2 regions of the Stakelama saccharophila genome follow, and region 1 is predicted to be linked to the other one. Evidence: riboswitches for the same ligand, from Rfam matches in the RefSeq annotation. Region 1 holds a riboswitch; the other holds the start of a gene.
What was found. A riboswitch is a leader RNA that binds a small molecule or an ion and turns the genes downstream of it on or off. The one in region 1 is predicted to bind cobalamin.
Positions count from the first base shown of each region.

Region 1 (3,406 bases):
CGCGACGAAATCGGGCGCCGGATAGGCGGTGACGATCTCGTCCTCCAGCCGGTTGTCGAAATAGGTCACGCCGACATGCGCCTTGTCGCCGGCGATCACCTGGTCGACGCCCGCTTCCCAGCCCTTCGACGTCTCGGGCGCCAGATCGGGATTGCCGATATACCGGCCGTCGATATAGCCGAACAGTTCGTAGAAGCCGGGATTGCGCACCCCCGTCCCCCATGCGCCGTGCAGCCGGGTGCCGGTGGCGAAGCGATAGCCTGCCTGCACCCGATAGGTGGTGACGTCGGCGAACCGGTCGTTGAGGTCGCGCCGCACCGACCCGTCGAGCGCGAGCCCGCCCGCGCGCAGCGAATACTGCCCGACGATGCCGACGGTATCGATATGCTTCTCGCCGGTAAACGCGCCGCCGCTGGCGACCGTGTTGCGAAAGCTTTCGCGCTCCACGTCGACCGCGCCGGTGATGCGGTGCCGCACCGCGCCGGTGTCGAAGCGATAGGCGCTGACGAACGAGCCCTTGTAGCGCGCGCCGTGGTCGCCCGACGTCTCTGCCTCGCCGGTATAGTTATGGCGGCGGGTATCGGCGATCTGCGCGGTCAGCGAATTGGTCCAGCGTCCGTCCGCCAGCGCCAGTTCGCCCTTCACCAGACCGTAGAGCCCGTCATTGGTGAAATATTCGCCCGGCGTATCGACCGTCAGGCCGAAGGTCGGGCTGGTCGGATCGCCGTCGGTCTGGTTGGTTTCGGCGCGGGTATAGCTGTAGCGGCCGACGCCGGTCAGCGTGAAATTGGCGGTGGGCGACCAGATCAGCTTCGCATTCGCGCCGACATTGTCCGACCCCAGCTCGCGCGTGCCACCGCGCGCGGTCGCGAAGCCGTCGGTGGTATAGCCGGTGGCCGACAGCGCATAATCCAGCGCGCCAGAAACGCCGGCGACGCGCGCGGCGCCGCTCGCTGTGCCCTGCGACCCGCCCTCGGCCCGCAGGCTGACGCCCGGCGCCTCCGCCCCGGTCAGCGTGACGATCTGCACCACCCCGCCGATCGCATCGGAGCCATACAGCGCCGATTGCTGCCCGCGCAGCACCTCGATCCGCATCGCCGGGTCGGCGAGCACGGTGCCGAGATCATATTCGCCGTAGAACGGATCGGCCCCTTCGATACCGTCGATCAGCACCAGCGACTGGTTGCTCTCGCTCCCCCGGATGCGGATCTGGGTGAAGCCGCCGATCGCGCCGGTGCGGTTGACCGCGATCCCCGGCACGTCGCGCAGCACGTCGGACACCACGCGCGTCTGGCGGTTCTGCAGCTCCTGGTCGGAAATGACGGTGATGGATGCGGGCACGTCCTCTGCCCTTTCGGCCTCGCCGGCACGATTGGCCGTCACGATGATTTCGGGATCGCGGGCGGCGGCAACGCCGGCGGTCTGTGCCGCGGCCGGCAGGGCGGCGGTGACGGCGATGGCGGAAACGAACGATGACAACATGGGCGGAAACCCCCTCGGATGCGCGAACGACAGGTCGCGAGGGGGCGCATGGCACGAGCGGACGCCCGCCGTTCCGGCACCCAGCGGCAACCGGCGGAACGATCCGATGCGGCTCCCTCCGCGTCGGGATGTCGCTCCAAACGGAGGTCCGTGCCTCGGCCAGTCCCTGGACCCAAGCAAGAGCGACCACGCGCCGGCAGGTCTCCTGGCTCGCGGATCACCGCATTCGATGCGCCAGCCTTCCCGGGTCTTGCCCAGTGACCGCTCCCTCGGGCGGGAGCCTCGCGCATCGCGCTAACCGCTTACAGTTGCAGGGACAGCCGCGGCCTGGGATGCCCCTCGGGCATCCGCACCGCATTCCCTCTGGGCCCTGAAAGGGCGCCGGCACGATGTTGTGCGACCGGCCAGCGGCCGGTCGCCGGGCGGCTCATAGCAAGTACGCGCGGCGATGCAATCGCTCGCACGACCCGCTGTACCGATCGGGCGAAAAGGCGTAGGATCGGAGTCGAGCCGGCAAGGACACCGCGCATGCGGGCGACGGCTCAGGGAGAGGGTGCATGGACCGCCTGAGTCCGGAAGTGGGCGATTGCCCCGTCGCGTTCCAGCTCGGAACCGCGATCACCGCAACCGCCATCATCACGCTGATCGCGCTGCTGATCGCCTGACCCGACCCGAACGGGTCGCCCGAAGCGCGAATTCGGCGGTGCCGATCCGCGCCATCAGTGCGCGCCCGACTTTCGTCCAAGCAGTTCAGCGAAATGCGGGAGCGACTTCGTCCCGGAAGCGTTACTCCAACCCCGCAAGAACGACGGACTACGAACGAATGCCCAGGCCGCGCCGCAATTCGAAACGCATCGCCCTGTTCGCCATCCTGATCCTGGCGATCGTCTTCATCATCTTTGTCGGGTACAACACCTTCTACGTCGCCCAGACCAGCTAAGCAGTTCCAGCCGCGATCGGACGAAGACGGCGGTGCAGGAACGATGCCCTCCACCTTGCGTCATCAAGGACCGAGGGCGGGCGGCCGCACCGGCCGAAGGATCGTCGCTTACGCGATGCGAGGCGCTTCGCCGCGGCACACGCGCTGCTTCAACGGCGCGCCGAAGAGTTGTGCTGAGGTCCCGGTGGTGGAGCCGAGGGGGATCGAACCCCTGACCTTCGCAATGCCATTGCGACGCTCTCCCAGCTGAGCTACGGCCCCGTTCCGGTGTGGAGGCGTCGCCCTTTAGTCGGGCGACGCTCCCTTGGCAAGCGGTGCATCGCACCGCCGCGTGAATTTATTCCTCGTCGCTGTTTTCCGGACGCTTCACGCCCAGATCGTCGTCGCCGCCGAGATCGTTGTCGTCGTCGACCGGATCTTCGTCGTCCTCGCTGATGTCCAGATCCTCGTCTTCCGACAGGTCCTGGTCCTTGGATTCGGCTTCCTTTTCCTTGACCTTTTCGTCCTTGTTCTCGAACGGCAGCGGCTGTTTCGACTTCAGGATGGGCTCGGGTTCCCATTCGTTCCCGCATTCGATGCAGGCGACGGGATCGTCCTTGCCAAGATCATAGAAACGCGTCGCGCATTTCGGGCAGGTTCGCTTCGTGCCCCATTCCGGCTTGACCATGTGCCGTCTCTTGCCTTTCGAAAGTGATGGAATCCGCGGGTCGATCCCGCAAAGTGGGGCGCGCCTTGCCATAGCGCAAGCGCACTGTCAAAAGCCGCGTCCCATGCCGCATGCCCAGCCCCGCCCCTTTTCCCTGTCGACCACCGGCCCGCTCACCGGCACGATCACCGTGCCGGGCGACAAGTCGATCAGCCACCGGTCGCTGATGTTCGCCGGCCTCGCGGTCGGGCAAAGCCGTATCCACGGGCTGCTCGAAGGCGAGGATGTGCTCGCCAGCGCGGCGGCGATGCGCGCGATGGGCGCCGATATCGTTCGCG
Region 1 is NZ_CP135076.1:2,464,072-2,467,477, forward strand. Features, by position in the region: gene RPR59_RS11445 (TonB-dependent receptor plug domain-containing protein) at 1-1,482, opposite strand, end outside; cobalamin riboswitch at 1,661-1,883, opposite strand; tRNA gene RPR59_RS11450 (tRNA-Ala) at 2,608-2,683, opposite strand; gene RPR59_RS11455 (TIGR02300 family protein) at 2,760-3,089, opposite strand; gene aroA (3-phosphoshikimate 1-carboxyvinyltransferase) at 3,193-3,406, shown strand, end outside.

Region 2 (3,406 bases), 890 kb from region 1:
CCAATCTCAAGACCTATCGCTTCACCGATGCCGAGATCGCGCAGATGCACGATCAGGTCGGTCGCGCCGATCTGGGCTTCATGGACCGCGTGAACCTGTCCTTCGCGCTGGGCAAGGCACATGAAGACCGGCGCGAATATGACGAATCCTTCCGCTTCTATGCGCAGGGCAACGATCTGAAACGCCGCCAATCGCGCTATGACGCCGATGCCATGTCGGCGGAGCTGGCGCTGCAGCGCGAATTCTGCACGCCGGACCTGTTCGCAGCAAAGGCGGGCATGGGCGATCCCGCCCCCGATCCGATCTTCGTGCTCGGGCTGCCGCGGGCCGGGTCGACGCTGATCGAGCAGATCCTCGCCTCGCACAGCCAGGTCGATGGCACGATGGAGCTGCCCGACATCCTGTCGCTGGCGCACCGGCTGCGCGGGCGGATGAAGGGCGGCGGACAGGGCCACTATCCCGCCAATCTAGCCGGACTGTCGGCCGAACAGCTTCGCGAAATGGGCGAACAGTTCATCGAGAACACCCGCATCCACCGCGGCGGCGCGCCCTTCTTCATCGACAAGATGCCGAACAATTTCCGGCATATCGGTCTCATCCACCTGATCCTGCCCAATGCGAAGATCATCGACGCCAGGCGGGCGCCGATGGATTGCTGTTTTTCCGGGTTCAAGCAGTTGTTCGCGGAAGGCCAGGAATTCACCTACGGCCTGTACGAAATCGGCCGGTATTACCGCGACTATGTCGCGCTGATGGACCATTGGGACCGGGTCCTGCCGGGCAGGGTTCTCCGCGTCGTCCATGAGGACGTATTGGACGATCTGGAAGGCCAGGTGCGGCGGATGCTCGATTTCGTCGGGCTTCCCTTCGAGCGGGCCTGCCTGGAATTCCATAAGACCGACCGCGCCGTCAGGACCGCCAGTTCCGAACAGGTGCGCCGGCCGATCAACAAGAGCGGCGTGGGAAGCTGGAAACCGTTCGAGCCGTGGCTGGATCCGCTGAAGAAGGCGCTGGGCCCGCTGGCGCCGTAAGCCGGCGTATCCCATGACCGTTGCCGGGCACCCTCACCCGAAGATATAAAGAAATCTTTATATGACGCTTGACGCAGGCCACCGCACTACGCGATATTGCGGTGGTCGAGGTTCTCCGGTCGGCATGGCCACACCGGAGCTAAGACGGGAAGCCGGTGCAAATCCGGCGCTGCCCCCGCAACTGTAAGCGGCGAGCGGCGGTCCATCCATGTCACTGGGGCGCAAAGCCTCGGGAAGACGGACCGTCCGCTATGACCCGCGAGCCAGGAGACCTGCCTTCGACGCCATAACGTCCACCGGCGGGGTGCCCGGTCTGGTCTCCTGACAGTCGTGGCCGGCCCGCTTCCGGTCACGCGTGACGGTGTCCGGCTATCGCCCCCGCCTTCATCTTCGGGGTTGAAGAATATGACCGTCACCACCGCCACCCTCGGCTTTCCACGCATCGGGCCGCGCCGCGAGCTGAAATTCGCACTCGAAAAATTCTGGTCGGGAAAATCGGACGAGACAGAATTGCTCGGGGCCGCAGCCGGCCTCAGAACCGCGTCCTGGGCGCGACAGAATGCACTCGGCGTCGACTGGCTGCCGTCGGGCGATTTCTCGCTGTACGACCATATGCTCGACATGAGCGCGATGCTTGGCGCGATTCCCGATCGCTACGGCGTCCCGCACGGCACCGCCGACCTTTCGACCTATTTCGCGATGGCGCGCGGCACCGGCGGCGCGGACAGCGTCACCGCCTGCGAAATGACCAAGTGGTTCGATACCAACTACCACTATATCGTTCCCGAACTCCATGCCGGACAGCATCTTGCGCTCGGCCGGCTGGGCGTTGTCGATGCCTATCGCGAGGCGAAGGCACAGGGGTTCGAAACCCGGCCCGTCATCGTCGGTCCGATCACCTGGCTCAGCCTGGCCAAGGGGCATGGCATCGACCCGTTCGATTATCTCGAGGAGGTGCTCGGTCTTTATCGCGTGATCCTCGGTCATCTTGGGCAGGCCGGCGCCGAATGGGTGCAGATCGACGAGCCGATCCTCGTCACCGACCTCGACGACCGCCAGCGCAGCGCCCTCACCCGCGCCTATGCCAAGCTTGCGCGCTCGGGGCCGAAACTGATGCTGACCACCTATTTCGGCGGATTGGGCGACAATCTGTCCTTCGCCGCGTCGCTGCCGGTGTCGGGGCTGCACATCGATTGCGTCCGCGCGCCCGAACAGCTCGACCGGCTGGTCAGGATCGCGCCCAAGTCACTGCTGCTCTCGCTCGGCGTGATCGACGGCCGCAATGTCTGGCGCGCGGATCTCGCGGCGCTGCTCGACCGGCTGGAACCGATCGCGGCGTTGCGGGACATCGTTGTCGCGCCGTCCTGTTCGCTGCTCCACGTGCCGGTCGATCTCGACCTGGAGCAAAAGCTCGATGACGAGGTGAAACAGTGGCTCGCCTTTGCCGCGCAGAAGGTCGCCGAACTGACCACGCTCAAGACCGCGCTCAACGAAGGCCGCGATGCGGTGGCGAAAGACCTTGCCGCGTCGACCGAGGCATCGGTCTCGCGCAAGCGGTCGCAGCGCATCCACGACAGCGCGGTCGCAGCCCGCGTCCACCAGGCAACGCCCGACATGCGCCAGCGCAAGTCCGGGCATGACGAACGTACGCGCGCGCAGGCCGAGGCGCTCAACCTGCCGCTCTTTCCAACGACGACGATCGGCTCCTTCCCGCAGACGCGTGAGGTGCGCAAGGCACGCGCTTCATACAACCGGGGCGAAATGGATGCTGCCGGCTATGACGCCTTCCTGCGCGCCGAAACCGAACGCGCGATCCGCTGGCAGGAGGAGGTCGGGCTCGACATGCTCGTCCATGGCGAGTTCGAGCGCAACGACATGGTCCAGTATTTCGGCGAGAAGCTGTCGGGTTTCGCCTTCACCACGGGCGGTTGGGTACAATCCTACGGTTCGCGTTGCGTGCGCCCGCCGATCCTGTTCGGCGACGTCTCGCGGCCAGAGCCGATGACGGTGGACTGGTGGCATTATGCCCAGGGCCTGACGGACAGGCCGGTGAAGGGAATGCTCACCGGTCCCGTCACGATCCTCAACTGGAGCTTCGTGCGCGACGATCAGCCGCGCGAGGACAGTTGCCGCCAGATCGCGCTCGCCATCCGCGACGAGGTGCGGGATCTGGAAGCCGCCGGTTGCAAGGCGATCCAGATCGACGAGGCGGCGCTTCGTGAGGGCCTGCCGCTCAGGCGCGATGCGTGGCGGCATTATCTCGACTGGGCGGTCGACTGTTTCCGACTCGCCGCTTCGGGGGTCGAGGACCGGACGCAGATTCACACGCATATGTGCTATTCGGAATTCAACGACATTCTCGCCGATATCGGCGC
Region 2 is NZ_CP135076.1:1,570,849-1,574,254, reverse strand. Features, by position in the region: gene RPR59_RS07430 (tetratricopeptide repeat-containing sulfotransferase family protein) at 1-1,031, shown strand, start outside; cobalamin riboswitch at 1,123-1,325, shown strand; gene metE (5-methyltetrahydropteroyltriglutamate--homocysteine S-methyltransferase) at 1,437-3,406, shown strand, end outside.
Region 2: it holds a riboswitch for cobalamin, as region 1 does, so the genes downstream of both, metE (5-methyltetrahydropteroyltriglutamate--homocysteine S-methyltransferase) here and RPR59_RS11445 (TonB-dependent receptor plug domain-containing protein) in region 1, are expected to answer to the same signal.